Regions from separate parts of the Corynebacterium sp. USCH3 genome, predicted to be linked through region 3. Evidence: predicted binding sites of a transcription regulator. Region 3 holds the regulator's gene; each other region holds the start of a gene.

Region 1 (10,314 bases), 200 kb from region 3:
AGCACGTGAAGAAGTTCCTCCAGCCCTTCGGCGAGTACATGCCCTACCGTGACCTGTTGCGCCACGTCAGCCCGTACGTGGACATGGCGGGTGACTTCAAGCCCGGCGACGGCGACGGCGTGGTGGACATGGACGGCGTGCGGGTCGGTGTGGCGACCTGCTACGAGGTGAGCTTCGACGGCGCGTTCCGTGATGCGGTGCGCGCCGGGGCCACGCTCTTCGCCAGTCCGACGAACAACGCGACCTTCGGGTTCACCGACATGACGTTCCAGCAGCTGGCGATCAGCCGGATGCGGGCGATCGAGTACGACCGGTCCGTTATTGTCGCTGCGACCTCAGGGGTCTCGGCGATCGTGTCACCGGAGGGCGCTGTGATGGACCGGACGGAGATTTCCCGTGCGGGTCTTTTGCAGGAGGACGTTCCGGTGCGCGATACTGAGACGTTGTCGGCACGCATCGGCCCCGTCGGAGAGTGGATCCTCGCCGCCGTTGGCGTAGCATTCGTGCTTTATACAGGTTTCCGGCAGAAGAATTTCCGGCAGAAGAAGAGGTAGGCAGAGGTTGGCTACGGGACATTCGACGAACCCCAGTGACCGCACCCTGGTCATCATCCCGACCTACGAGGAGTTGGAGAATCTCCCGCTCATCGTGGGTCGCCTCCGTGCGGCAGAGCCTGACCGCGTGGACATCCTCATCGTCGACGACAACAGTCCGGACGGCACCGGAGAACTCGCCGACGAACTCGCCGCCGGCGACGGGCACATCAACGTCCTCCACCGTGAGGGGAAGGGCGGCCTGTGCGGTGCCTATGTCGCCGGCTTCCGGTGGGGGCTCGAGCATGACTACCAGGTGCTGTGCGAGATGGACGCCGACGGTTCCCATGCCCCGGAGCAGCTGGACCGGTTGCTGGAGCAGGTCGACGCAGGGTCGGATCTCGTCGTCGGGTCGCGTTACGTTCCCGGCGGAAAGGTCGTCAACTGGCCGTGGAACCGGTGGTTCCTGTCCAAGGCGGGGAACATCTACATCTCCATCGCCCTCGGCGGCGGGCTCTCCGACATGACCGCCGGTTACCGCGCCTACCGCCGGTCGCTGGTGGAGTCGCTGGACCTCGACGAGTTGTCGAACGCCGGTTACATCTTCCAGGTCGACCTCGCCTTCCGGGCGGTCCAGGGCGGTTTCGCCGTCGACGAGGTACCGATCACCTTCACCGAGCGGGAGATCGGGGAGTCCAAGCTGGCGGGCAGTTTCGTCAAGGACAGTCTGATGGTCGTGACGGCGTGGGGGATCCGCCACCGTGCCGCCCAGATCAGCACTCTTGCCGGGGCGTTCTGGCGGTTGGGCAGGGATTCGGTCAGGCAGAAGATCGGTCGCTAGAACGGCACCTCTTCCGTGCTCGCTCTGCGTGCCGCGGTGAGTACCGCCTGCTGGGATGCACGTACTGCCTTTCGTCTCTCATTGTGCTCCCGTACCGTCCTGTAGCGCCTGCTCGCCAGGGTGGCAAAGCTGGTTCTCGCGAATCCGGCGAGAGGCCCCGTCGGTTCGGTGACATAGGTGTGCCCGTCGTCGACGCTCGACCACATCACCGAGCCGTCACCGGCCTTGGTGGCGTCGACCCAGCCGAGTGTCTTGAGGAGATGGTGGGAACGGCACAGGGGATGGAGGTTCCCGGTGTCGGTCGGCCCGCCGGAGTCCGGATCCCCGTGGTTGTAGCGACGCACGTGGTCGATATCGCATTTCGCTGCGGGTACCTCGCACCCGGGGAAGGTACAACTGGTGTACACGCCTTCCAGGAACTCCACCATCCTCCTGGTGGGTGTATAGGTGTCCGTGGCTTCGTGGCCGGGAATCCGGAGGTGGGTGACGCGCTCCATGAATGCGTCGGTCGCGACGGCGTCGAGCCAGTGCCCGCCTGATGTCGCAGCAACCTTGCTGTTGATCTCGCGGTAGATGTTCAGGGTCACGCTGACATCGGCGGTACCGCGGACCAGATGAAGCAGGCCGTCTGCGCGTGAACAGGACATTTCACGGCAGACCGCGTCGAGGACGGCGACGACCTCCTCAGCTTCCTCAGGCGGGAGCGTTGCGGTGACTACGGTGGCGCAGGGGTCATAGGTGTCGACACTGACGCGTCGGGTGGGTGTACCACAGTCGCGGGGATCGACACCGGCGGGTGGCCCGACAGCGTCGGAGGTCAGGGCCGACCCCGTCGTTCCTATCATCTCCGCACAACTGACGGGTGGTGGTTCAGGATCCGTGTGGTCGACGGGACGCGCGAGTTCATCGATCCTGTGCATCGCCTTGAGAATCTTCTTCACCATCGCGCGCGGCCCCGGCATCACCTGCCTGTCCCGTCGGGGAGTGAGGACGGTAATCAGGGCCTCCTCCGCTGCGTCGGTGTCGTCAGGCCGGATACCGTCTGCGCTACGCGCCAATACCCGGAGATGGTCGAAGCTCAGCATCCCCCGGAGCAGGTGAGCCTTGAGCCGGGGCATGCGGGCGCACAGTAACCCGATGTCCGTGTAGGTTTCAGCCCTGCACCGCGTCAGCGACAGCCTGGACTGAAGGCGCGCGTGATGGGCCACAACATCGACGGCGCCCTGAGGAACGCACTGGACGGCGATCTCGATCATCGCACGGTTCATCCTTCTGACTGCGACGGCGGCAGTGTCCGTCGACGTCTCGATCGACCACTGTCGGAACGTGAACGAGGGTTCGTACAGCTCACCCCAGTCAATGAGGATTCCGGAAACAAACACGAGATCGGGGTGCCCCGGCCTCGCCTGTGGAGGGTCGTGCTCGGGAGGTGGGGGAGCAGGCTGTGACGCGGTGTCATCCATGTCGAACATACTACCGAACCATGCGGACACAGAATGATGCAACTAAACAAGCATCGAACTTATGATCGAATCGAAAGAAAGAAAAATAGAAACCCTCCGGCACTGCCAGAGGGCTTCTACCAGGTCATCGCCGAAGGACTCAGGAGTTCGCCGCCTGCTCCTTCATCAGCTTCATCGCGGTGCGACGACGCTTGCGCAGCAGTTCGATGCGCTCCTCGAGAAGCACGTCCAGTTCCTCGAGCGAGCGGCGCTCACGCAGCATGTCCCAGTGGGTACGTGCCGGCTTCTGCGGCTTGGCGTCCTGCCCGACGCCTTCAATGAGCTGGCCGAGCTGGCCGTTCTTGCACATCCACTCGCTGGGGATCTCCGCGTCATTGGCGAAGGCTACCTCGAAGATCTCACCGGACTCAGTCTGGTATTTGGTCATCTGGCGGGGAGCCAGGTCGTGGTCACGGTCGGTCTCGTAGGACACCGCTCCCATACGACTGCCACGCAGTACGCGATCTGCCATCGGTGCATCACCCTTCTCATCATGCGGACGTGGTGGATCATTCCTCCGGTACAACGGACGAGACGCCCGGATAATTCCCGGGCGACACCACAAAGCTCAACCACATCACTCTACAGCAGAGGTGCAATGATGGACGACATGAGCGATCACGCCCCTGACACCCACCGGTCCTCACCCCAGCGGTGCGAATGGTGCAACCGTGAGATCATCCAGGAGGGACCCGGGCGCCGGCGCCGCTACTGCAGCCAGTCCTGCCGCCAGCGAGCCTACGAACAACGCCAGTCGTTGAAGGACACGACCATCCCCGCAGACTCGGTGATCCTGCCCAGGGCCACAGCGGATGAACTCACCGACCGACTCTTCGAGGTCCGGTGCGCCGCCGAGGACATTCACGCGGCGGTGTCCGACGGCGAACCGACGGACAGCGTCCTCGAACTCTGCCAGGAGCTGGTCACCCTCGCCCGGGATGCGGAGGGGGTCCGGGGGAGAAGCGAATAGGGCTGCGGGCGACAGACGGCTAGCATGGACAGACATGCGGAAAGGTATTGTCACGCTGGTAGTTGTCGCGGTCGTCGCTCTGGCCATCGCCATCGTCGGCCCCCCGGTGTACAGACTTCTCACCAGTGAGGGCCTGCAGACCGCATCCATCGCCGACGGAAGCGGTGAGCCTGCCTCGGTGGGGCTGGACGGCCACTGGGACATTGTCGCCGGAGCGGGGGAGAACTCCACCGAAGCGGGCTACACGTTCGACGAGGTGTTGCCAGGTCAGGAGAAGTCAACCTCAGGCAGGACATCCTCCGTCCACGGTTCACTCGTGGTGACGGACGGAATCCTGGAGGAGGGCCGGGTCACCGTCGATGTCGCCAGCATCGAGTCTGACATCGAGAAGCGCGACATCCACGTGCGGGACAACATCCTGCACACAGACCGGTACCCCGACGCCGTCTTCAGTATCACCGACCCCGTGGACCTGTCGTCCCTCCCCGAGGACGGTAGTGTCGACACGGTAACCGTGACGGGCGAACTCACCATGCACGGCCAGACCAACGAGGTGTCCACCGACCTGAGGGTGCTCAGGACAGGGGAGAACGTCATCGTGGAAGGCCAGGTACCGGTCAAGCGGGAAGACTTCGGTATCGTCACCCCGGAGTTCGTCGCGTCACAGATCGCCGACGAGGGCACCGTGGACCTGCTGCTGGTCTTCGGCCTCCAGAGCTGACCTTCGAGAGGACATCACCATGGACAGAGACGTCATGGTCTTCACCCGGTGGATCCGGCTCGCCGCACTGATCGCGGCCACCGCCTTCATGGCGTTCACCGGCGGGACCCTCGGGTACATCTTCGCCGCCGTCTGTGTACTCTTCATCGGCGTCACGTCCTGGCAGTTGCTGAAACTGTACCGGGACGAGCGGTACCGTACATAGCAGTCACCGTCACAGATCTCAGGAGGTCCCCGTGGGACACGACATCACCGGCCTTCTGGAACGCCAGGACGTGGCCGCTCTGCAGGCCGAGCTCAACGGCCTCTCGACCGTTGCCGTCGCCGACGAAATGTCCCGACGGGGAAGCGACGAGCAGGCGGTGATGTTCCGGCTCCTCGACAAGGACCGCGCCATCCAGGTGTTCGAGTATCTGGACGTCGTCCACCAGGCAGAGCTGTTGACCGGCCTGAGGGAGGCGCGGTTCGCCGATCTCCTGCTCAACCTGCCCGACGATGACCGGGCGCAGCTGCTCGGGGAGATGCCCGCAGCGGTCGCCGCCCGCATGATGGCTGACTTGCCCGCCGAGCGCAGGAAGATCACCGCCGAACTGCTCGGGTACCCGAACGAGTCGGCAGGGCGTGTCATGACGCCCGTCCCCACGGTCATCGACGTCGGCAACAGCAGGGAACAGGCCCTGAAGAAACTGCGTGGCCGTGAACTGAGGAACCGCGATATTGCGGTCCTGGCTGTCACGGATTCCACGCGACAGCTCGTCGGCGTCGTGAATCTCGCCTCACTGGTGACCGCCGCCGACGGCACCCCGGTGTCCGAGCTGATGAACGTCGAGACCCATGCCGTCAACGCCACCGAGGACCAGGAGGTCGCCGCGCGGCTGGTGCAGGAGGCCGACCTGCTCGCGCTGCCCGTGGTCGATGACGAGGGACGGTTCCTCGGCGTGATCACCGTCGACGACGCCATGGAGATCCTGGAACTGGAGGTCACCGAGGATGTCTACCGTTCCGGTGGTTCGGAACCGCTGAAGCAGCCGTACCTGACGGCGACGGTGTTCCACCTGGCCCGCAAACGTGGGGTCTGGCTCCTGGTCCTGATCCTGACGGCTGTGCTGACGGTCAACGTCATGTCGTTCTTCGAGGACACACTGGCGAAGGTGGTTGTCCTGGCGACGTTCGTGCCGATGATCACCGGCACCGGTGGCAATGCAGGGTCGCAGGCCGCCTCATCGGTGGTTCGTGCACTTGCCGTCGACGAAGTCCGCCCGCGGGACATCTGGAGGGTGATCTGGCGGGAGGTCCGTGTCGGATTCATGCTCGGGATATTCCTCGGCGCGCTGATCTTCCCGTTCATCACGTTGTTCTACGAGTGGCGCATCGGCGCCGTGATGGCATTGACGATCGTGGCGATCTGTACGTGGGCCTGCATCGTCGGCGGTGTGCTTCCGCTGATCGCCCGCAAGATCGGGGTGGACCCCGCAGTGTTCTCGACGCCGGTGGTCTCGACCCTGGTGGACGCGACCGGCCTGGTCATCTACTTCAGCATCGCCCAGGTCATTCTGTCGAGCATGTTGTAGGCACGGTCGCGACACAGGGGAAGCCCACCCCATTTACGTCACAGTGACGAATTGATAGGTGCATTGATCCTCTTGGCTTGCCACACTGCGCGGGGACCGATGCCGCCATGACTTCCCGCGATTGCCGTACGTGCGGGGTACGTGCAGACCATCGCACGATGTCACCGAATGAACGGGCCGCCGGTCGCGGATGTGCGACGGCTGACGGCGACCCAGGCAACCCCGGCAACGAGACCCGGCCAGACAACACCGGAGCGTCGACGCGCGGGCGACAGGAACCCGACAGAACGCCACAGACCCATGCCGCGTTCCCACCCCACGGGCCGACTTCCCCTTTTCGCCGATAATATACATTATGACACTTCAATGATCTGGCACGCTGCCCCGCGCCGCGAACGCTCACTGTGAGTCTTCGACGCCTTCACTGTCGGTACCCAGCACATAGGCAGCCTGGCCGAGGTGTATCACGGCGTCATGCAGGATGCTGATGAGACGAACACCTCTGGTGACTGGCGGATCCCAGGCATCGTCGATGACTGCGTCGAGGTCAGCGTCACCCAACGTGAAGAGATAGGTGTCCACAGCGTCACAGACGGCAGCCACATAGTCGATGACCGGACCGACCTCAGCGGCAGTCACCTCCCGCGCCTGAGCAGGTGACTGTCCGAATCCCATCGAATCGCCTGCCCCGTGAACACCCGAGGAACTGTCGTACCCCTCCGACGTCCAGACCTGTTCATTGGCGGTGAGACCAGACAGCTGGACATCAAGTTCTCTGCCGGAGTGCCAGAGCAGCCAGGCCACTGAATTCGGGTGGCCCGACGGGTGTGCGTTGACGACGCCTGTCGGGAGACCCCGGGGAATCTCCCCCACGGCATCGCGCACACGGCCGGTGAGATCCTGCAGAACTTCTGTAGCCTTCATACCGGTCCACCGTACGCGCCGCGCCCCCGTCGTGACCGGTGTCCCCGCGCAAAGTCACCAGGTGAACCGTCCGTCCTCCCCGAAACGGGCAGGCCGCGCATCGACAACCCAGTCCGGTTTCAATACTCCGTAAATGTGCGGGTACCGCTGACCGTCGTCGCCCTCCTCCTCACGGACCTCGGTACCGGAACGTCGGACGGCTCCCTCGTCGATGACCAGGACGCACAGAGGGGCGGTCACATCACGGTAGAAACGTTCGGCCGTCGACGCGACCTGCTCCCTTGTGGACGCGTGAATAAATCCGGTCTCGTCCAACAACAGGCCAGACGTCGAGACCCGGTACTCCCCTTCCTGCAGAGCATCAGCCCACTCAGAAACGTGCGCGATATGGTAGATCGTCATGTCACCACTCTGCCGTAGACGGCTTTCCGTCGCAGCACCCCGCCCGGGATCTAAGCTGAATCCCCATGGACCACTTCTACAGTTCCGCACTTCATCAGTCTTCGGCACCGTTCTCCCACCTGACCACACACAACGGGATCACGTACACAGCAGGGATCATCGGTCAGGACCGGCGGACCGGCGAACTCGTCTCCGACGACGTGGGTGAGCAATGTTCACTGATGATGGACAATCTCGGTGTACTCCTTACCGAGAACGGACTCGCCTGGTCCCAGATAGCGAGGACCACCGTCTATCTCACCTCGTACGACGACTTCGGAGCCATCAATGAGGAGTACTCCCGGTGGTTCACAGAACCGTACCCCGCCCGCACCACCCTGCAGGTCGCCGCACTCCCCTTGGGAGCCTCGGTGCAGATCGACGCGATCGTCGTCGCAGACGGCTCCATCTGACCCGCCCGATGGCCGGACGCCGATGTCACCCCTCATACTGAGAGACAGATCACTCTGTGAGAGAATAAGGGCATGAACCTCCCACACAATGATATCGACCCCGACGGACTGCTCGAGTACTCCGTCGTCTTCACCGACCGGTCCCTCAACCACATGTCGGCCCGGTTCACCAAGGTCATGCAGGATATCCGCGACATCCTGACCACGACCTACGACGCTGCCACCGTCGCCGTCGTCCCCGGCGGGGGCAGTTACGCCATGGAAGCCGTCGCCCGGCAGCTCGTCACCGGCAAGCGCACACTGATCGTCCGCAACGGGTTGTTCTCCTTCCGGTGGTCGCAGATCATCGACGCCGGCCGGATCACCGACGACGTGACCGTGCTCAAGGCCCGGCAGACGGGCGACGAACCGACCTCCACCTGGGTCCCCGCCCCGATCGAGGACGTCACCGCCGCGATCCGTCGTGAGCGTCCCGAGGTCGTCATCGCCCCGCACGTGGAGACGGCCGCCGGCATCCAGCTCACCGACGCCTACATCACCGCCATGGCGGAGGCCGCACACGAGGTCGGCGCACTGGTCGTCCTCGACTGCGTCGCCTCCGGCGCCTCCTGGGTCTCCATGACCGACACAGGCGTCGACGTACTGGTCAGCGCACCGCAGAAGGGCTGGAGCGGAACCCCGTGCGCCGGATACGTCATGCTCAGCGAGGCAGGGCGCGACGCCGTGAACAACTCAACCTCCACCAGCTTCGCCGTGGACCTCAGGAAGTGGTTGTTCATCACCGACGAATACGGTGAGGGACGTACCCCCTACCACGCCACACTGCCGACCGACGGGCTGGCGCACAACGCCGAGCTCATGGTCGAGGCGCGTGACCGCGGGCTGGAGAACCTGCGTGCCGCACAGATCGACCTCGGCACCAAGGTCCGTGCCCTGCTCAACGAGCGCGGTATCACCACGATCTCCAGCGGCGAGTTCGCCGCCCCCAGTGTCGTCGTGGCCTACACCGACGACCCGGCCGTGAAGTCCGGGGCGAAGTTCAAGGAGGCCGGCGTCCAGGTCGCCGGCGGCGTACCGCTGCAGTGCGGTGAGCCGGAGGACTTCTCCACCTTCCGGCTGGGCCTGTTCGGCCTCGACAAGCTCGCCGACGTCGACGGAACCGTTGACCGGCTACGGAAGGCCCTGGACACACTGGGAATGTAGGCTTGCCGTTATGCTGTTCGCGTTTTCCATTGCCCCGGCAACGACCCCGGAACCCGACGGCTCCATGGCCCACATCGTGGCCAAGGCGGTCGAGGTCGTCCGCGAGTCCGGTCTCCCCCACGAGACGACGTCGATGTTCACCACCGTCGAAGGCGAGTGGGACCAGGTGATGCCGGTGGTCAAACGCGCCTGCGAGGCGGTCGGCGAGCACTCCCCGCGCGTCTCACTCGTGCTGAAGGCGGACCTGCGTCCCGGACACGACGGCGAGATCACCGGGAAGGTCGACCGGTTGAACCGCGCCATCGACGACGGTCGCTGAGGGCGGCGCGCAACCTCGCTTCTCAGCTCACGGTCGCCGCCGCATTGCGCTCGCTGAAGTACTCCGCCGCACGTACCGGCGCATAGTCCGCTCCCCCTCCGGCGGGAGGAGCGAGCGGCTCGACGACCTGGGTCATGTCCGGCTCCATGAAGGCGATGATGCTGTACAGCTCCTCGGAGGGCGCGTCCTCACTCGGCGCCAGCACCCGGTGCCGGGTCGACCGCCAGCGGTCCCCGGTCCAGCGGGCAAGCAGGTCGGCGATGTTGATCGTCAGCGCCCCCTCGACGTAGGGCGCGTCCTGCCACTCCCCGTCCACCGTCTGGACCTGCAGTCCGCCGTAGCCGGGCTCACGGTCGAGGATCGTCACCATCCCCCAGTCCGTGTGCGGGGCGATCCGGTACTGGCCCTGTTTCGCCCGTCCGACAACCGACAGTGCCGGATACCGGTTGATGTTGAAGGTGTGCGGCGAACTCTCCGCCCGGTCAACGAAGTAGCGCTCGTCCAGTCCCAGCGCGGTGGCGAGCATCTCCAGCAGGTCACGGTAGAGCTCACGGGCTGCGTCCGCCCACCGGACGACCAGCTCCTCCAGCGCCGGGACCTCGCCGGGGTACACGTTGGGACGGAAGTACACCGCATCGATGTTCTCGTCACCGGTGCGGTGCTCGCGACCGAACGTGAGTGTCTCCTTGAGATCGGCGGTGTCCGGGTCGACCTCGTCACCGTAGTAGGCGTTGGCTTCATCACCGGTACGGATCCATCCGCGGCCACCGACGACGGTCCGGTACCTTTCCTTGACGGCGTCCGGCAGATGGAAGAACTCGGCCGCCGCGGCACGCAGATCGGTCGACCATGTCTTCTCGATACCGTGCCCGCTGA
Region 2 (10,314 bases), on a different contig from region 3:
GCCACGTTGAAGATCGCGAAGCTGCCGACCGAGACGAAGTCGACGACGTGGCCGTGCAGTGCGCCGGGATCCCGGAGAATCCGGTCGATGAGGTTCCCGGCCGCACCGCCACCGATCAGGCCGACCGCCGCCACCGCCCACGGGTTACGCACACGGAAAGCCAGGACGACGCAGAGCGCCACGGCGATCATCTGGATCACCGAGAAGACCACTGTGGCGCCCTCGCCCATGGAGAACGCCGCACCGGAGTTGCGGATCAGGTAGAGCCGCGCGACGTCTCCGATCACCGGGTACGCCGTCACCGGTTCGAGATTCTCCACGACGAGCCACTTCGTGAGCTGGTCGACGGCGACGATACCGGTCAACGGGATGAGCGCCCAGGGTCGGACATTGAAAACAGTCACGGCGACGATCTTAACGCCTCCCGGCCCACGGACCTCAGTCGGTGCACCGGCAGTTGGTATTCTGACAGGCGTGCGCTTCCAACCACGTGTGCCCCTGCGGCGGGCACTTCTGCCGACACTGATGACCACCGTGCTGACGGCCTCGGTGCTCACCGCCTGCTCCTCCGGTGACGAGACCGCCGAAGACCCCGTCGACGCCCCGGTGTCCGGGGTCTCCGTCACCGTCGGCGACACCGGCGACGCCCCGCGTGAACCGCTGGTCTGGTTCAGCGACCCCGGGGAGAAGGAGACGGTGTTCCGGGCGACACGCGGACTCGAACAACGTACCGAGGGAGGTGCCGACGCGGACGACCTGCCCTACGAGGACGTCACGATGGAGGTACCGCTGACCGTGTCGACGTCCACCGACGGCGAAGAGCTGGAGGCCACCGTCGTCGCCGGGCGCCCGACCGGCGACAACTCCGACCGCAACGACGACATCTCCTCGGCGGAGGGGTTCACCATGAACCAGCGCTACAACCAGGACGGGCGGGTCATCTCCCGGGGATTCTCCGCACCTGAGCAGGCGTCCGACTCGGCGCGTGCCAGCGTGGAGCAGTCGTTCAGCCAGATGGCGGACATCCCGGTCGTCTTCCCCACCGACGACCTGGGCACCGGCGCGACCTGGACGGTCACCGGGCAGGTCGACGACACCGTGTCGATGCGGCAGGCGGTGACCTACACCCTGGTGGCCAGGGAGGGCTCGCGTATCGAGCTGGACGTCGAGGTCGAGCGCACCCCGTCGGTACGGCAGCTTCCCGGCACCAACCTGCAGGTCATGGACTCGGAGAGTGAGTCCTCCGGCAACATCACCGTCGACCTGCGCCGTCCGGTCCCGGTCTCGGGGATGATCGAGACCTCGACCAGTGTGACCTACGGGGAGACGGATTCACCGGTGACGGTGGTCCAGGTCTCCCGGACGAAGTCCAGCTGGGAGCCTGCCTAAGCGGCAGGCTGCTCGGCCGGCTGCTCGGCAGGCGCGTCCTCGGCGGGCGCCTCGGGTGCGCCGCCCTCAGGGGCGGGGGCGTCCTCGAGGAACGGGGCACAGCTCTCCGGCACCTGGTCCGGGGCGACATTGCTGACCAGGGTGCAGGCCCACTCCTGGGACAGCTTCCACTGGCCGTTGTCGTCGACGAACTTCACGCCCTGGATGAGCTGCGGCTCCTGGTCGGGAAGAGTCATGTTGATCTGGGTCTCCACCGTGTTCTCGACGAGTCCGGGCATCACCGGGTCAATGACCTCGAACGTCGCGCCGGACTCTTCCTTGGACGCTGTCATCACGTCGAAGAGTTCCACGGCCTGGTCGCCGTTCTCCACGGTGTCCGCCTTCTCCTCGGCGGGGACGCCCGGGGCGACGGCGCGGTCGAGGATCTCACCGAGCTCCTGGGCCGTCGGCAACGGTGCCTGCTCGGTCGTCTGCTCAGCGGTGGTCTCCGTGGCCGAGCTGTCGGCGGCGTCGTCGTCCGAGGAACAGGCGGTCACGGACAGCCCTGCGGTGATGGCGACGGCTGCGGCGATGGCGCGGGTTCGCTTCAATGATCTCACAGTGACGGGGCTCCTTCTTGCGTGCGGATGTACAACGGATGACGAGAGTCTACCGCCGTTCAACCGGTAGCCTAGTAATCCGTGACCGACACATCCGCTGACTTCCCCACCGTGCTCGCCACCGGCGGGACGATCTCCTGCACCGCCGACGCCCGCGGTGACCTCGTCCCCACCCTCAACATCGACGCACTTCTCGAGGACGCCGGGCTGGACCGCTCCTCAGTCACCGCCCGGGACATCCTCCGCCTCGACTCCTCCACCATGAGCCTCCGCGATCTCGACGCGCTGCTCGCCGAGATCCACGAGGCAGGTCGACGCGGCCCCGTCGTCGTGACCCACGGCACAGACTCGATGGAGGAGACCGCAATGGCGGTGGACCGGCTCATCGGCGGTCCGGTGGTCCTCACCGGTGCCCAACGTCCCGCCGACGACGACGCGCCCGACGGCCCGGGGAACCTCCGGGACGCCGTGGCCGCCGCAGCGCATGTCGACGCCCCGTGTGTGGTTTTCGGCGGACGGACTCTGCCGGCCTACGGTGTGCGCAAGATCCACACCTCCGCCGACGCCGCCTTCGACACCCCGCCCCTGCCCCGTCCGGCTGTCCCCGGTACGCACGGCACACACCCGGCACCGTTGGACGGTCTCCGGGTCGACATCGTCGCCGCCTGCCAGGGGTCGGAGCCCACCCTCGTCGAGTCGGCGGTGCGCACCGGCGCCGACGGGATCGTGGTCGCCGCCTTCGGTTCGGGAAACGTCGGTGTGCACGCCGAAGGGATCAGCGTCGCACTGGCTGAGGGGATCCCCGTGGTCGTCGCCAGTCGGGTCGCCGCCGGTGGGGTCCAGCTGGTGTACGGCGGCGCCGGTGGCGGCCGTAGCCTGGCGCGGGCCGGGGTGCGGTCCGCCGGACAGCTCACCGCCGCCCAGGCGCGGATGGAACTGCTGTGTGAACTGGCGGTGCACCGCGCAGGACAAGCTACCGGAGGCTGTCCAGGGGGTCCGCAGGGCTGAGATCCGGGTCGTCGACGTCCAGCGACCGTGCCTTCCCCGGGCCAGTGGACCGGGTCTCGAAGCGCACACTGACGACCCCGGCGCCGGTGCCCTGCACCCAGCCGTGCCCGTAGTCGGCGTGGTGGACGTCCACGGTCGGGCGCCAGGATGCACGGGGCGGGCCCTCCGGCGACTCCACCGCCGCCGCTTCCGGCTCAGGGGCATGTTCAGGGGCATGTACAGGGCCGGGCACCTCCACGGACTGGCCGTCGGACAGGCCAGGCTCGGGGAAGAGGACCGCCTGACGCTCCTCGGTGAGCCCAGACAGGCTCACCCCGACCAGCCGCACCGCGCCCGACACCTCCGGCCGGGGGACGACGGACCGCGCCGCGGCGATGATCTCGTCGAGGTCATCGGTCGGGGTGGCCAGGGTCGTCGACCGGGTGTGGGCCTTGAAATCGGCGGTGCGGGTCTTCACCGTGACTGTCCGCGCCGCACGTCCGTCCCCGAGCAGACGGCGCCGTGCAGCGGTGGCCGCCCGGACCAGGACGGGGTCCACGTCGACCGTCGTCGCCGCATCCTTGTCGAGCGTGTGCTCCGCAGACACCTGCTTCGCACGGGCTCGGGGCGCGACAGGACGTGAGTCCTGCCCGCGGGCGAACGCCTGGACCTGCAGGCCGACAGAGCCGAGGAGCCCTTTGACGTCGACGTCGTCCATCTCCACGAAGGCACCGATCGTCGTGACGCCCACCTCGGCGAGTTTGTTCTGGGCCACCGGACCGATGCCCCACAACTCACCGACCGGCCGTGGCGCGAAGACCTCGAGCCGACGGGCCCTGTCGACCACCGTCACGCCGTGCGGTTTAGCAAGGTCGGACGCCATCTTCGCGTCAAGTTTCGTGGAGGCCACGCCGATGGAACACGGCAGGCCGACCTCGTCGTCGACGAGCGTCTGCAGATCACGTGCCCACTGCCGGACCTCCGCGCTACTCCGTCCGACCAGGGACTCCGGTTCAACGAACCCTTCGTCCACGCTCAACTGCTCGATGGTGTCCCCCTCCCGGCCGAGCAGGTCGAAAACCTGCGTGGACACGGCGGAGTACACCGCGAACCTGGGGGTCACCACGACCGCCCTACCCCGGCACAACCGGACCGCCTGCTGCATCGGCATGGCGGACCGGGCTCCGTACACCCGGGACTCGTACGACGCCCCCGCCACCACGCCGCGTCCGGACGCACCCCCGACCAGTACCGGTCGTCCGGCGAGCGTGGGCCTGGTGAGCTGCTCGACCGAGGCGTAGAACGCATCCATGTCGAGGTGGACCACCCAACGCTGCGTGGTGTTCATGTCCCTGATTCTAGGCAGGATGAGATCCGGTGCCCTCAAAAAGGCACCAGCTCGTCCGCCGCACTCTGCGCCGCATCCCTGATATCGCCGAGCCACCGCAGCCTTGCTTCGTTGTGGCTGGCCAGGGTCCTGACCTTCCGGTGCAGACGGGTATCGAAGTCCAGGACGGCGTCCGCCAACGGACCGGTGGGGGTCGAGACGTAGAGGTGCCCGTCCTCGACGCTGGACCACCAGTCGGAACCGTCGGGATTCAGCGTGACGTCGTGCAGTCCCCGCGTCTTCATCCCGTGGCAACCGGGGCACAACGAGTGCATCGCCCAGGTCGCCGTCTTACCGCCTGCCTCCTCACCGTCCTCACCGGCGTCAACCCACCGCGCGACGTGGTCGACCTGCGCCGTCGCGGCGGAGCGGTCACAGCCGGGGAACCGGCAGGTGCCGTCCCTGCCCGCGACGGTGGCCCGTTGATGCTCCGACGGTGAGTACCCCGACACCTCACTGTGGCCGGCCACACACAATTCTGTGACCCGTGCCATCCACCGCTCCGTGGCCACCTCGTGCAACCATGTGCTTTCCAGGTGCATGCGACCGCTGTCGAGGTTGCGGTAGCAGTTCAACGTCACCGACACATCCCCCGCCCGCCCGTGCACCAGGTCGACGAGAGCCCTGGTCCGGCTACAGTTCCGGGCAGCCGCGACCGCGTCGATGATGCGGACCAGTCCAAGCCCCTCGTCGACCGGCAACGTGACATGCAGGGTCGTCGCCGCGTCCGCCCTGGTGTCCACCGAGAAGTCGAGCTGGTGGTGCGGAGGCGGCGGCTCACCCCGGCCTTCAGGGTCAAGCGGCCTCGCCGACGGTTGAATCTCTGCGACCACCTGCTGCGCCATTCGGCGGAGAGTGACCACACCGGGGACCGCCTGACGAGGCATCGTCGGTGTCAGCAGATCCACCAGGCCCCGTTCCACCGCCTCCAGGTGCTGGTCGTCGACGGCGGCGACAGCATCCGCGAGTGCGCGCAGGTGTTCGAAGGAGAAGGCCCCGCCCTGCAGACACCGACGTAGTCCGACCATCCGCCCGGCCATCGTGCCGATGTCGCAGTAGGCCAACGCCCGGCCCTTCGAGACCCCCAGCCCCACCGACAACGCCCTCACGTGCCTGGCCACCTCCATGCCGGGCAGTGGGGCAGCTTCTCTCGCGATATCGAGTTCGAGGAGGTTGATCTCACGTTTTGCGCTGAACATAACCTCCTGGGCACTGACCGCCCAGCACGGCTCGTCCAGGTTCTCCTCGACGTACTCGACATCACACTCGAAACACAGCTCCTCGTAGTCACGTTCGATCACGCTGAGATCCGCTCCACCCTGCACCATGCCACGCCCCTCGCTCGCCCGGATGTCACCCTGTCCATGCACGATGTTACCGAACTTCTGTTCGATTATCAAGGGCTGGGAAAGCCCCGGGTGACACGGTCACCCGGGGCGGCGGAACCTCCGGTGAGCGGCTACACCTGCGCGAGGTCCGCCGTCACCCCGTCCCCGACATCATGGGTCAGAGTCTCACCGACGACCACCGACACCGACGTCGCCAGCACTTCACCGGCGATCGTCCCGGCGTGTTCCTCGGCCCAGGCCTTCCTGGCTTCAGGCACCGACAGGGTCAGCGAGATACGGTCCGAGACATCGAAACCGGAGGCCTTCCTCGCGTCCTGTACGCCCCGGACACGGTCCGCCGCCCAGCCCTCGGCCTCGAGTTCCGGGGTCACGGTGGTGTCGAGGACCACGAGTCCGTCCCCGCCGGGGATTTCGGCGGTGTTCTCCGGGTCGACCGCCACGAGCTTCCGGTTGTACTCCCCGTCGATCAGTCCGATCCCGCCGGCAGTGACCGTCCCGTCCTCGGCCACGGTGTAGTCACCCGTCTTGACCGCCTTGATCACCTTCTGGACGTCCCTGCCCAGACGCGGGCCTGCCGCGCGGGCGTTGACCACCACGTCAAAGCGTCCCACGGACGACACGTCGTCAGTCAGTGTCACGTCCTTGACGTTGACCTCGTCCCGGATGATCGACGCGAAGTCCTCCAGCGTCCCGGAATCGGGCAGCGCCACCGTGAGGCCGGGCAACGGCAGACGGTTACGCAGCTTATGGGACTTGCGCAACGACGACGTCGCCGAGCACACCCCGCGCACCGCGTCCATCGACGCGACCAGGGCATCGTCCGCGGGGAGGTCGTCCGCCGAGGGCCAGTCGGTGAGGTGCACCGAGCGCTCCCCGGTCAGACCCCGCCAGATCACCTCGGTCGTCATCGGCAGCAACGGGGCCGCGATCCGGCACAACGTCTCCAGGACGGTGTACAGCGTGTTGAAGGCCTCCGGGTGCCCGTTCTCGCCGGAGTCACCCGCCCAGAACCGGTCACGGGACCGCCGGACGTACCAGTTGGTCAGCACGTCGCAGAACTGCCGGATCTCGTCGGTGGCGGTGGCGATGTCGGTGGCGTCCAGCGCCCCGGTCACCGCGGACACCGTGTCGTGCAGCTTGGCCAGGATGTACCGGTCCAGGACATTCGTCGACGTGGTGTCCCGCCGGGCCGGGGTGTGGGCGTACAGGCGCAGGAACGAGTAGGCGTTCCACATCGGCAGCATCGCCTGGCGCACACCCTCACGGATACCCTGCTCCGTGACGATGAGGTTGCCGCCCCGCAGGATCGGCGAACTCATGAGGAACCACCGCATCGCGTCCGACCCGTCACGGTCGAAGACCTCGTTGACGTCCGGATAGTTCCCCTTGGACTTCGACATCTTCAGTCCGTCGTCGCCGAGGACGATGCCGTGGGAGACGACCTTGGTGAACGCCGGGCGGTCGAACAGGGCGGTGGACAGCACGTGCAGCAGGTAGAACCAGCCGCGGGTCTGACCGATGTACTCCACGATGAAGTCCGCCGGGGAATGGGTGTCGAACCACTCCTTGTTCTCGAACGGGTAGTGCACCTGCGCGAACGGCATCGAACCGGAATCGAACCACACGTCCAGCACATCCGGCACGCGCCGCATCGTGGACTTCCCCGTCGGATCGTCCGGGTTCGGGCGGGTCAGCTCGTCGATGTAGGGACGGTGCAGCGACTCCGGACGCACGCCGAAGTCCGCCTCCAGCTCATCCAGGGAACCGTAGACGTCGACCCGGGGGTACGCGTCGTCATCGGAGACCCACACCGGGATCGGCGAGCCCCAGTACCGCGAGCGGGAGATGTTCCAGTCACGGGCACCCTCGAGCCACTTGCCGAACTGACCGTCGCGGATGTGCTCCGGGATCCACTCGATCTGCTCGTGGTTGAGCTCCACCATCCGGTCACGGAACGTCTGCACGGAGACGAACCAGCTGGGCAACGCCATGTAGATCAACGGCTCACCGGAGCGCCAGGAGTGCGGGTACGAGTGCTCGATCGTCTGGTGGCGCACGACACGCCCGGCGGCCTTGAGGTCGCGGATGATGTCCTTGTTCGCGTCGAAGACCAGCTGCCCCTCGTAGTCGGGCACCAGGGAGGTGAACGTGCCGTCCATGTCCACCGGCACCACGGTGTCGATGCCTGCCGCATTGCAGGTCGCCATGTCGTCCTCACCGAAGGCCGGGGCCTGGTGGACGACGCCGGTGCCGTCCTCGGTGGTGACGTAGTCGGCGGCAAGGACACGGAACGGCCGCTTCTCCCCCAGCCCGACGCGGTCGGCGAAGTAGTCGAACACCGGCTCATAGGTCAGCCCGACCAGCTGGTCACCGGTGAACTCCGCCACGATCTCCGCAGCGTCGCCCAATTCGGTGGAGTAGGCGGACATCAGGTCCTTGGCAAGCAGGACGCTCTGCCCGGCGACCGCCGCCGCTCCGTCGACGCCGACCGCGACAAGGACGTACACGACCGACGGATTGACCGCCAGCGCGAGGTTGGACGGCAGGGTCCAGGGCGTCGTCGTCCACGCGAGCGCCGACGCACCGGCGAGTTCCGGGTGGGCCGCGAGCGTGTCCACCGCGGCAGTGCCGGGGTGCGCGCCGGTCACCGGGAACGTCACCGTCAGGGTGGGGTCCTGACGCATCTTGTAGGAGTCGTCCAGGCGGGTCTCCTGGTTCGACAGCGGAGTGTGCTCCGCCCAGGAGTACGGCAGCACACGGAAACCCTGGTAGATCAGGCCCTTGTCGTACAGGGTCTTGAACGCCCAGATCACCGACTCCATGTACGACAGGTCCATCGTCTTGTAACCGTTGTCGAAGTCGACCCAGCGCGCCTGCCGGGTGACGTACTCCTTCCATTCGTCGGTGTAGCGCAGCACCGACGTCGCGCAGTACTCGTTGAACGACGCGAGACCCATCTTCTCGATGTCGCCCTTGTCCGTGATGCCGAGCTGCTTCTCCGCCTCGAGCTCCGCGGGCAGACCGTGGGTGTCCCAGCCGAAGACGCGGGGCACGCGGTAGCCGCGCATGGTCTTGTAGCGCGGGACGATGTCCTTGACGTACCCGGTCAGCAGGTGCCCGTAGTGCGGGAGACCGTTGGCGAACGGCGGGCCGTCGTAGAAGATGTACTCCGGTGCCCCCTCACGGTTGTCGAGGGACGCCTGGAAGGTGTCGTCCTGCTTCCAGTAGTCGAGGACGGAACGTTCCATCGTCGGGAACGAACTGGTGCCGTCCGACATGTCGGTGTGCGGGTACGCTCCGCCGGCGGGGGTGGTCATCGCGGACTCCTCGTAAGGTCGTGTGCTTGTCTCACGGTCCGCGGGGACGTCGCCTCTGCCGGCGACGCGGTACCACCCCGCTTGGATCCCCGGGGGAATCCCGCTCGTTCCTACGGCTGTGACGTGCCGCGACCACGTCCGGTTCTACTCAGACGCCCCGGGAAGGGACGGCCTTTCTTCCGGATCGCTCCCCGGTGATGGCCGGATCGGTGCGATATGAAAAACCCCGCACGGCAGTGCGGGGCCGGTCAGTGGTGAAGTATACGCCTCACCGTCTCCGGTGGAGAAACAGGTCGACGAGGAAGACGACGATCCCGACAGCAGCGACACCGATGCAGATCCATGCCCACAGCACCGAACCCACGTACAGGGCCACGAGCAGGGCCAGGAAGCCCAGCAGGGACATCAGGAGAGACAGTGCGAGCATCGTTACCGCCGTCGGTCATCCATGTCGTCGACCGTCGACCTACTTCTCGCCGAAGTCGATGTTGGAGTTCGGTGCCGCGGTGCTGCGACTGTTGAGCTCCTCCAGCTGGGACTCCAGGAAGGTCTTCAGGCGGGTACGGTACTCCCGCTCGTAGGTGCGCAGTTCCTCGATGCGGCTCTCCAGGGCAGTCTGCTGCTTCTTCACCGTGGTCATGATCTCGGTGTGCTTGCGCTCGGCGTCCTGCTGCAGGGCGTCGGCCTTCTCCTGGGCGGCACGGACCTGGGCCTCGGACTGGGCCGTCGCATCGGAGATCAGGGTCTCGGACTTCTGCGTCGCGTCGGCGACCAGCGTGTCCGCCTTCTGCTGTGCCTCGGCGACGGTCTTCCGCGCCTTCTGGTCAGCCTCGGCCAGCTGCTTCTCGGAGCGCTTCTGGGCGTCCGCCAGCTGCGAGGTCGCCGTGGCGTTCGCGTCGTCGACGGTCTTGTTCGCCTCGGTGCGTGCCTCGTCCAGCATGGCCTGGGACTCGCTCTTGGCGTCGCCGGTGAGCCGGTCCGCCATCTCCTGGGCCATGCTCAGGACACGCGCGGCCTGCATGTGGGTGTCGGCGTTCGCCGAGCCGGACTCCGCGGCCGGCTCGGCGGCGGGAGCCTGAGCGGCAGCGGCGGCCGGAGCCTGCTGGGCCTGCTTCTGGGCGGCGTCGGCACGCTTCTCGGCGGCGGCTGCCTTGTCCTCTGCCGCGGCCGCACGCTTCTCGGCGGCGGCGGTCGCGTCCTTGGCCTCGGCCAGCTCGGCCTCGAGCTCGGAGACCCGCGCACGGGCGTCGGCGAGTTCGGCGGTGGCCGCGGAGTCGTCGGACGTG
Region 3 (10,314 bases):
CTGCACGAGGCGAATGCTCAGCAGCCGGATGACTACTTCGAGGACGTGAACCTCGACAAGTACCAGGGCAAGTGGAAGGTCATCTTCTTCTACCCCAAGGACTTCACCTTCGTCTGCCCCACCGAGATCGCCGCCTTCGGCAAGCTCGACGAGGAATTCCAGGACCGCGACACCCAGATCCTGGGCGGATCCACCGACAACGAATTCGCCCACTTCAACTGGCGTGCGACCCACCCGGAGCTCAAGGGTGTACCCTTCCCGATGTTCGCTGACGTGCGCCACGACCTGATCCGCGCCCTCGGTGTCGAGAACGCTGGCGGCGTCGCCGACCGTGCCACCTACATCGTCGACCCGGACAACGTCATCCAGTTCGTCTCCGTCACCCCCGACGCCGTCGGCCGCAACGTCGACGAGGTCCTGCGCGTGCTCGACGCACTGCAGTCCGAAGAGGTCTGCGCATGCAACTGGCAGGCCAACGACCCGACCAAGAGCATCAACAAGATGGACGTCGTCCAGGAGGCACTGAAGTAGCATGTCGATCGACAACCTGAAGTCCGGTCTGCCCGACTACGCCAAGGACCTGAAGCTCAACCTCAGCAGCCTGGCACGCTCCACCGAGCTGACCGAGCAGCAGCTGTGGGGCACCTTCGTCGCAGCCGCGGCGGCGTCGCGCAACGACCAGGTCCTTTCGGAGATCTCCGACGAGGCCAAGGCCCATCTCTCCGACGAGGCCTACGATGCCGCCCTCGCGGCGGCGTCGATCATGGCGATGAACAACGTCGCCTACCGGGCCCGCGGCTGGCTCGGCGACGACTACGCCCAGGTCCGCATGGGCCTGCGCATGAACGTCATCAGCAAGCCCGGGATCGAGAAGGTCGACTTCGAACTCTTCTCGCTGGCCGTGTCGACCATCAACGGTTGCGACCACTGCACCATCGCCCACGAGAAGACCGTGCGTGATGAGGGACTCACCAAGGAGCAGGTCTTCGAGGCAGTGAAGATCGCCGCCGTCGTCCAGGGCGTCGCCCAGGCGATCGAGATCGAGGACGCACGCTAGAGGGCACCCCTACCTCAGCCACTGCCACGCTGATCAACGCCACCTCAGAGCCCGCCGCACCCCGATGTGCACGGCGGGCTCTCGGGCGTTCAGTGGTAGAATCGTCGGGTGGTTTCTGACGAAGGCAATGCAGGTGGAGGTAGGCCGAAGCGCCGCGCGAAAGGACGGGGACGCCGACGCGGCCGGCAGCCGGGCACGGCCCCTCAGCGCAGGCCACGGCTGAATCTCACCGACAACCTCTCGTTCCCCGACTCTCTGCCGGTGTCCGCTCGTCGGGACGAGATCATCCGAACGATCAGGGACAACCAGGTCGTCATCGTCGCCGGTGAGACCGGCTCAGGCAAGACGACACAGCTGCCGAAGATGTGTCTCGAGCTCGGCCGCGGTGCAGTGAAGCGGATCGGCCACACACAGCCGCGGCGTATCGCCGCCCGCAGCGTGGCAGACCGTATCGCCGACGAACTCGGCGAGAAATCCGGCGAGGCCGGAGGACGCGTCGGATACAAGATCAGGTTCGACGACCACGTCCATGCGTCGACCGCCGTCAAACTGATGACCGACGGAATCCTCCTCGCAGAAATTCAACGTGACCGGCTGCTGAACGCCTACGACACCATCATCGTGGACGAGGCCCACGAACGCAGCCTCAACATCGACTTCCTTCTCGGCTACCTCCGTGAACTGTTGCCCAGGCGTCCCGATCTCAAGGTCATCATCACCTCGGCGACGATCGACCCGGAATCCTTCGCCAACCACTTCACGGACGCTGACGGCAACCCTGCGCCGGTCGTCGAGGTCTCCGGACGCACCTACCCCGTGGAGGTCCGGTACCGGCCCCTGACCCGGCTGGTGCCGGACGGGAAAACCGGCGGCGGAGAGCCCTCCCTCCGTGAAGTCGAGACAGATCCGTTGGACGGGCTACTGGACGCCACGCGGGAACTGATGGCCGAAGGCCCCGGGGACATCCTCTGTTTCTTCTCCGGGGAACGGGAGATCCGCGACGCGGCCGACGCCCTGCAGGACGAGAACTTTCGCGGAGTGGACATCCTCCCCCTCTTCGGTCGCCTCTCCGCCGCCGAACAGCACCGGGTGTTCTCCCCCGGCAGCCGGCGGAGAATCGTCCTCGCAACGAACATCGCCGAGACATCGCTGACGGTCCCCGGTATCAAGTACGTCATCGACACCGGGTACGCGCGCATCTCCCGGTACTCCCACCGCACGAAGGTACAGCGGCTGCCGGTCGAGGAGATCAGCCAGGCGTCCGCACAGCAACGCTCCGGCCGGTGCGGGCGAACCTCGGACGGCATTGCCGTGCGTCTGTACTCTGAGGAGAACTTCACGGCGCGGCCGGAATACACCGACCCCGAGATTCTCCGGACACACCTGGCCAGCGTCATCCTCTCGATGGCCGCCCTCGATCTCGGAGACATCCGGGAGTTTCCGTTCCTGCAGCCGCCGGACTCCAAGTCCGTCCGCGACGGTGTCCAACTGCTCCGGGAACTCGGGGCCCTCGAGACCTCGGACGCCGGCGGGGCGGCCGGCGGACCACCGACACTGACGCCTACCGGGCGCGACATGGCCCGGATTCCGACAGACCCGCGGTTGGCCAAGATGCTGTCCGCGGCCCACGCCAACGGTGTCCTCGAACAGATCGCCGTCATCGTGGCTGCCCTGAGCATCCAGGACGTCCGCGAACGCCCTGCAGAGCATCAGGCCCGCGCCGACCAACTCCACGCACGTTTCGCCGCGAACTCCGACTTCATCTCGGTCCTCAAACTGTGGAACTACCTGCAGGCGCGCCGTAAGGAACTGTCCGGCAACAAGTTCCGGTCCCTGTGCCGGGAGGAGTTCATCCACTACGTCCGGGTGCTGGAGTGGATGGACCTGGTGCGGCAGTTGTTCACCGTGATCCAGGAGTTGAAGTGGAGTATCCCCAATGTCAGGCACTTCCGGGAACTGACCTTCGACCTCGGTGAGGACTCTGCGGCTGCACCTGACGAGACCGGGATCCACAAGTCCCTCTTGGCAGGACTGATCACCAACGTCGGTATGCGGCAGGGCAACTCCCGGCAGTTCACGGGCACCCGCAACACGACCTTCGTCATCCACCCCTCCTCCCATCTGTCGAAAAAGCCGCCGCAGTGGGTGATGGCGGCGGAACTGGTGGAGACCTCACAAGTGTTCGCCCGTACGGTGGCACCGATCGTCCCCGAGTGGATCGAGGAGATCGCTCCCCAGCTTGTGCGGTACACCTACGCGGAACCGTTCTGGTCGAGTAAGCAGGGCGCTGCACTGGCGATCGAGAAGGCGTCGATGCTCGGCCTGCCGGTGATCAGCGACCGACGGGTGAACCTGTCGAAGACCGATCCCGACGCCGCGCGCGACATGTTCATCCGGAACGCACTCGTGGACGGCGACTGGCGGACGAACCACCGATTCTACCGGCACAACCAGGAACTTCTCGATGAAGCCGGGCAGTTGGAGGACAAGGCCCGGCGACGCGACATCGTCGTCGACGACGAGACGATCTACGGGTTCTACGCAGACCGTCTGCCGTCCACCGTCGTCTCCGCCCGGCACTTCGACTCCTGGTGGAAGAAGGCCAGACAGAAGGACCCGCACCTGCTCGACATGACGCCTGAGGCATTGATCGGCTCTCACGGCGGAGCGGCCGAAGCACGGGAATTCCCGGACTCCTGGCGTCAAGGTTCCATGGAGTTCGAGCTGACGTACGTCTTCCGCCCCGGTGACCCCGCCGACGGCATCACCATGCGCGTCCCGCTTCCCCTGCTGGCAAGCGTGACTGACGCAGACACCCAATGGCTGGTGTCGGGCATGCGCGAGGAGCTGTGTGTCGCCTTGATCAGGACATTACCGAAGCCGCTGAGGACGTCGGTCGTACCTGCCGGACAGTTCGCGCGCGCCGCGCTGGAGCGTATGACCGCCTACGACGGGCCGGTGGACCAGGCCCTCGCCGACGCCCTCCGGTCGCTCGGTGGAACAGGTATCAGTGCCTCAGACTTCGACTGGGGCCGGGTGCCCTCCCATCTACGCATGTCCTACGCGGCGGTGGACCGACGGGGCAAGATCATCGCGACGTCCAAGGACCTCAGCGAATTGCAGGAGTCGCTGTCCGGTGAGATCACCCAGTCCATCGCCTCCGCGACAGCCAGGTCGTCCCGACAGCCTGCAGAGGGGAAGCCAAGTCCCCTCGATTCCGCAGCACACCGGAGCACAACGCGGGCGTCGTCAAAGACTGCTCGTCCGGCCGGCGACGCGGGGGTTCTCGCCCGGGCAGACAGCTGGACTGTGGACGGCATCGGCGTGATCCCGGAATCGGTGGAGACCGTCGTCGACGGACAGACGACCTCAGCCTACCCCGCGCTGGTCACCCCCGGCACGGGCAGTGGCGGCGGAGTGCTCCTCAAGGCGTTCCCCACGGCGCAGGCCGCCGCGGGGCAGCAGTTCTCGACGGTGCTGGACATGATGGTGTCGGCCTGCCAGGTCTCTGCCAAGCAGATGGTGAAGGGCCTTCCACTCCGTCAACGAGTCGCGGTGGACACCTATCCGCACGGCGGGCCGGATGCGCTCGTCGACGACAGCCGGGTACTGGCCTGTCGGGAACTCCTGCAACGGTACGGGCCGGTCATCCGGAACCCGCAGCGCTGTGAGGAAGCCGTGGAAGCCGCCAGAGAACGTGGCCCGGGCCTCGTCCGCCAGGTGATGGTTGCGGTCGCTCCAGCGGCGTTGGCGGTGTCGGATATGTCGCAGGAGCTGGACTCCTGGGACGGCGAGGGCATCGTGGACATGAGGCGGCAACTGGACTTCTTCCTCGGGCCCCACAGCGTGGCGAAGAACGGGGTCGAGCACCTGCGTCACATCCCGCGTTACGTCGAGGCGATGAAATCCCGCCTGTCGATGATGGAGTCGGATCCGGACCGGGAGGCGGCTCTCGACGACCAGGTCAGGGAATGCACGGAGGCCATCGAACGGACCAGGCAACGTCTGCCGGCGAGCCGGGCGGCGTCCCCCCAGTTCAAGGACGTCCAGTGGTTGGTCGAAGAGCTTCGGGTATCCCTCTACGCCCAACATCTCGGGACGTCCCGCCCTGCCAGTGCAGCGCGCGTGACGAAGGCACTGGCGAAGATCCGCTGACTCAGTCGGCCGTGCTCCCCCGGTGGTCCCGGAGGTCGCGGATCTCCCGTTCGAAATCCTCCGTGGACCGGAACGACTTGTACACGGAGGCGAACCTCAGGTAGGCCACCTCATTGAGGTTACGGAGTGGCTCGAGGATGGCCAGTCCGATGTCGTCTGCGGCGACCTGGGAACCATGGGAAGCCCGCAGCGACTGCTCAACGTCATGAGCGAGGATCTTGAGGTCGTCGGTGGAGACCTCGAGGCCCTGACACGCCCGCCCCACACCCCGGATGACCTTGTCCCGACGGAATTCCTCGGTCACCCCGCTTCGCTTGGTGACCAGAAGCACCGACCGCTCGAGGGTGGTGAACCTGGTCTTGCAGGAAACACACTCGCGACGTCGTCGGATGGCGGAACCGGATTCCACCGTACGTGAATCCACGACCCGGGAGTCTTCGGAACGGCAGGCGGGACAGAGCACAGGGGACTTCCTTCGGGACGGTCGACGAAACACTACGGCCCCGTATGCTACCCGTTGCGCCACATCTCGATGACTGTCCGGTCAGTACACCGGAACCACGACATCGCGGGTCGACGGCACGCCCGAGGGCCGTCCGCTCGCATCACCGATCCCGGTGACATCGTTGAGCGACGCAATACGTGCCACCGCGTCACCGACCGAAGCGCCGGGAACATGCTGCCGGGCGATGTCGGCGAGGGTGGCGCTGTCGTCCACCGTCACCGTCGCCGTCCCACTCGGTGTCACCGGTTCAACGGCGTGATCGGTGAGTGCCGGGGATGCGGCGAGCATGAGAACCAGCGACGCCAGTGACAGCAGCGTGACACCGGGCGAACCGACGACAGAGGACATCCGTCTGCGCATCCGGAGCCTCCGCGGGACAGACTCGAACGGACGTTCCTCACGACCCTGGGAGTGGGCACGCCGGGCGACCTGGACGGCGGACGGGTGACGTGTGGCGCCGTGGCCCCAGGTGTTCGATCGACTGGCCTCGTCGACGGCCGACCACTGCGGACGGCGGTAGACGGGACGATGGACGACGCTCCGGCGCCGGACCGACGTAGTGCTCATGACAACCCTCTTTCCGTGGTAGTGAACCTGATTCGCGGAATATGATAGGACCATGACAGCAGCGCGGCCGGACACCGTCGCTCACCGTAGCCGCAATCTTCGTCCGTGTGTTCGAACAACTCTTGATGCTGCCGACGCTAGCACGGGTGTTCGATGTTGTCCACAAAAACCTCGGCGTTATCGAACACCTTGATGAACGATGTCGGTCCGGTGATGTAGGGTCGAAACTACGACCGGTACAACAAGACCAGGAGTGGGTCAGATGTCAGAGAAACAGAATTCCTCCAGCGGGGCGGCGCCGGGAGGCCGGAAGCGGTCCTCCCCCTCCACCAGCAGCGCATCGGGAGACGACAAGGGCAGGGAGAAGCTCTCGGAGCGGCAGCGCCGGATCATGGACGTGATCAAGGACGCCACAAGGTTCCGCGGCTACCCGCCGAGCATCCGCGAGATCTGCGACGCGGTGGGGCTCAACTCCACGTCGTCGGTGTCCTACCACCTGCGGGAACTCGAGAGGAAAGGGTATCTCCGGCGCGAGGACAACAAGCCACGTGCCGTCGACATCAGGGACTTCGATGACGACACCCCGACCCGTCCCGGGCCGAAGCCTGCCGCCCCGGGCCCGGCGGGCATGCCGTCCCCCTCGTTCGTCCCCGTGGTCGGTCAGATCGCCGCAGGATCCCCGATCCTGGCTGAAGAGCACGTGGAAGCGCATTTCCCGCTGCCGCAGGAACTGGTCGGCGGAGGTGAGCTGTTCCTCCTCCAGGTGGTCGGTGAGTCGATGCGGGACGCAGGTATCTTCAACGGCGACTGGGTGGCCGTGCGCTCACAGAAAGTCGCCGAGCTCGGCGACTTCGTCGCGGCGATGATCGACGGGGAAGCGACGGTCAAGGAGTTCCAGAAGGACGGTTCGGGGGTCTGGCTCCTCCCCCACAATGACCTGTTCGAACCCATCCCGGGCGATAACGCCGACATCCTCGGCCGGGTCGTCGCCGTACTCCGCAAGATCTGACCGCAGTCCCGGCGCCCTCCGTCGCCCCGGGCGACTCGTGCGGTCGTGTTTGTTGCCCCGGGGTGGTACTAGAGTCCGAGAACGGCGGCCGCAGCCGCCTTCGCCTCCTCTGCTCCGTCTGCGTCAAGTGCGGCCGCAGCCATTTCACGGCAGACCGCGAAATCAACCTCACCCAACTGAGCTCCGACTGCGGCCAGTGCCGGAGGAGCGGCCGACAGCGACGTCACTCCGAGTCCTGCCAGCACACAGGCCAGCAGGGGATCAGCCGCCGCCTCACCGCAGACGCCGACCGCTGTCCTGGTGACCGCGCCGGCACGGCAGGTGGTGTGCACCAGTCGCAGAACCGCAGGTTGCCAGGGGTCCGTGAGATGTGCGAGAGAGGCCGACATTCGGTCGGCAGCCATCGTGTACTGGGTAAGGTCGTTCGTGCCGATGGACACGAAGTCCAGGTACGGCATCATCTTGTCGGCCATCAGCGCCGCGGCGGGGACCTCGATCATCGCCCCGGCGACGAGCCCCCGCTCGTGACACAGTTCAGCGAACCACTGCGCCTCGTAGACAGTCGCCACCATCGGCGCCATGACCCAGGTCTGTGCCGTCGACTGGTCACGCCCCGACTTCTTCAGAGCCAAGGCGATACCGTCGAGCTGACGCTCCAGGAGTTCCTGGTTAGTCCGGGCGATCCGGAGCCCGCGCACGCCCAGCGCAGGATTCTCCTCCGTCTCCGCCATCACGTAGGGCACCGGCTTGTCGGACCCCGCATCAAGGGTACGGACCACGACCTTTCCCTCCGGGAAGGCGCTCAGCACCTCTGCGTAGCGCTCCGCCTGCTCCTCCACCGAGGGTTCGGTGGTCTCGCTGAGAAAACCGAGCTCGGTCCGGAAGAGGCCGATACCTTCAGCGACCGATTCCGCCGCCTGGCGCGCCGCCGCACCGTCCTGCACGTTGGCGAGCAGCTGGACGCGGTGCCCGTCCCGGGTCTCTGCGGGGCCGTGCCAGCCGCGGACCTTCGATGCCAGTTCCGCGGCCGCCGTGACCCTCCGGTCGACATCCGAGGGATCGACCCCCGTCTCCACCGTGCCGGAGGCTGCGTCAATCAGGACCTCGGTGTCCGCCGGGATGCTGCGCAACTGCGTCCCAACCGCGACGACACAGGGGATGTCGAGCTGACGGGCGATGATCGCGGTATGGCTGGTCGCCCCGCCCTTCTCAGTGACCACGGCGATGATCAGCTCGGGGTCCAGCGTCGCTGTGTCCGCCGGTGCCAGGTCATCGGCGAAGAGGACGTGAGGCGAGTCGACGTCGGGAATGCCCGGCTCAGGTTCACCACGCAGCTCGGCGATGACGCGGTCACGGACGTCCATGAGGTCGGTGACACGTTCCGCCATCACCCCGCCAGCCTTGAGGAACATCTCGACGAAGTCGTCGGTGGCCTGTTTGACCGCGTAGAGGTTCGTCTGCCCCGCGTTGACCGACTTGCGGACCTTCTTGGCCCAGGCCCGGTCACGGGCGATGGCGACCGTCGCCTCAAGCACCTGACGTGCATTGCCCTCGACCGTGGTGGCCCGGCCGCTGAGCCGGTCGGCGACGGTGTCGACCGCCTGTGTGAACGCCGCGAACTCTGCCTCGCGCTCTCCCTCGGCGACCGTCTTGTCCGGACCTGGGAGCTCAGGGCGGTCCGTCACCCAGGTCACCGGAGCGAAGACGGTGCCCGGGACGACCGACTTTCCCTTCAGCACAACGGGCCCGCCGTCGGTCGCGGGGGCGGAGGAATTCGTGTCTGCCATAGTGTCTGGTCTCCCACAAGTATTCAGAACATCTGAAAAGACATCGGTGGACGGAAAAAGGTTGCCGCCTACACTACCCTTTCCGCGCCCGGCCTCGGCCCCGGCCGGGGTCAGGGCGACGGCGCCACTCACCCCCGAATCGGACCCGGAACCACACCGACCCCATAGAATGCAGGACATGAACTCTGAGGAACGTCGTCGCCAGATCGCCTCGCTGACCGCGGTCAACGGGCGCGTCACCGTGGTCGAGCTCGCAGAACGATTCACCGTCACCCCCGAGACCATTCGTCGGGACCTCACCGTGCTCGACAATGACGGAGCGCTGCACCGGGTGCACGGCGGGGCCGTACCGACCAACACCTTCCAGACCCGCGAGACGCCGATCGAGCTCCGCAGCACGACATCGACCGAAGCGAAGATCCGGATCGGCAGGGCCGCCTCCGAACTGCTTCCGCGTACCGGCACGGTGTTTTTCGACGCCGGGACAACGACCGCGATGCTCGCGCACGCCATCGCCGAAGCGGGCAGGCCCGACGACAACCCGTACCGGGGACTGACGGTGTTGACGAACTTCCTCCCCCTGGCTGTCCGGCTCTCGGCGGCGGGACTGTCCGACGTACAGCTCATCGGTGGTCACATTCGCCCCATCACGCAGGCGGTCGTCGGTGACATCGCGCTGCGCACCATCGGGGTGCACCGCGCCGACATCGCCTTCATCGGAACCAACGCCTTGTCGATGGACCATGGACTGTCCACCGCCGACGCCGAGGAGGCCGCGGTGAAACGTGCGATGATCGCCAACTCACACCGCGTCGTCGCCATGTGTGACTCGACCAAGTTCGGCCGGGACTACCTCGTCAGTTTCGCCAATGTCGCCGAGATCGACGTGCTCGTGACCGACGACGCTGCCCCCCGCCAGTACCTCGAGGCCTTCACCGCCGAGGACGTGACCGTGGTGACGGCCTGAGGCCGGTTTCCGTCGGCCTCGTCTGCGGCACGGACCCTCTCGGTTCAGCTACGCTGTGTGGGAAGGAACGGGCTGCCGGCAGAAGGCGGGCACCCCGGTTTCTCCGACAAGTCACGCCAACATACGACAACACTCGACGAACCGAAAAGGACCTGAGAACCATGGCCTCCACCACTGTCACCGTCGGCTCCACCGTGGGCCTGCACGCCCGTCCCGCCACCATCATCGCGGAGGCAGCGGCCAACTACGACGACGAGATCCTGCTCT

Evidence for each region. The regulator LexA, encoded in region 3, represses DNA repair genes until DNA is damaged. The targets are predictions, from matches to a motif close to CGAACANNTGTTCG.
Region 1: PQI66_RS02865 (HNH endonuclease signature motif containing protein) is a predicted target of LexA. The motif match lies at 2,750-2,763, and genes of this name have one in related genera.
Region 2: PQI66_RS03830 (HNH endonuclease signature motif containing protein) is a predicted target of LexA. The motif match lies at 5,741-5,754, and genes of this name have one in related genera.

The regions. Positions count from the first base shown of each region.
Region 1 covers NZ_JAQPZT010000001.1:609,590-619,903, forward strand. The annotation lists gene lnt (apolipoprotein N-acyltransferase) at 1-554, shown strand, start outside; gene PQI66_RS02860 (polyprenol monophosphomannose synthase) at 562-1,374, shown strand; gene PQI66_RS02865 (HNH endonuclease signature motif containing protein) at 1,371-2,492, opposite strand; gene PQI66_RS02870 (RNA polymerase-binding protein RbpA) at 2,977-3,348, opposite strand; gene PQI66_RS02875 (hypothetical protein) at 3,487-3,846, shown strand; gene PQI66_RS02880 (YceI family protein) at 3,881-4,567, shown strand; gene PQI66_RS02885 (hypothetical protein) at 4,587-4,772, shown strand; gene mgtE (magnesium transporter) at 4,804-6,138, shown strand; gene PQI66_RS02895 (mycothiol transferase) at 6,538-7,062, opposite strand; gene PQI66_RS02900 (DUF952 domain-containing protein) at 7,117-7,464, opposite strand; gene PQI66_RS02905 (RidA family protein) at 7,530-7,916, shown strand; gene PQI66_RS02910 (aminotransferase class V-fold PLP-dependent enzyme) at 7,989-9,119, shown strand; gene PQI66_RS02915 (thiamine-binding protein) at 9,130-9,438, shown strand; gene PQI66_RS02920 (isopenicillin N synthase family dioxygenase) at 9,461-10,314, opposite strand, start outside.
Region 2 covers NZ_JAQPZT010000002.1:112,021-122,334, forward strand. The annotation lists gene lspA (signal peptidase II) at 1-404, opposite strand, end outside; gene PQI66_RS03810 (DUF6263 family protein) at 475-1,389, shown strand; gene PQI66_RS03815 (hypothetical protein) at 1,386-1,979, opposite strand; gene PQI66_RS03820 (asparaginase domain-containing protein) at 2,070-2,996, shown strand; gene PQI66_RS03825 (DNA polymerase IV) at 2,962-4,323, opposite strand; gene PQI66_RS03830 (HNH endonuclease signature motif containing protein) at 4,359-5,663, opposite strand; gene ileS (isoleucine--tRNA ligase) at 5,822-9,028, opposite strand; gene PQI66_RS03840 (hypothetical protein) at 9,297-9,455, opposite strand; gene PQI66_RS03845 (DivIVA domain-containing protein) at 9,495-10,314, opposite strand, start outside.
Region 3 covers NZ_JAQPZT010000001.1:408,678-418,991, reverse strand. The annotation lists gene PQI66_RS01955 (peroxiredoxin) at 1-531, shown strand, start outside; gene PQI66_RS01950 (carboxymuconolactone decarboxylase family protein) at 533-1,057, shown strand; gene hrpA (ATP-dependent RNA helicase HrpA) at 1,166-5,212, shown strand; gene nrdR (transcriptional regulator NrdR) at 5,214-5,675, opposite strand; gene PQI66_RS01935 (hypothetical protein) at 5,757-6,284, opposite strand; gene lexA (transcriptional repressor LexA) at 6,547-7,293, shown strand; gene ptsP (phosphoenolpyruvate--protein phosphotransferase) at 7,362-9,080, opposite strand; gene PQI66_RS01920 (DeoR/GlpR family DNA-binding transcription regulator) at 9,259-10,047, shown strand; gene PQI66_RS01915 (HPr family phosphocarrier protein) at 10,209-10,314, shown strand, end outside.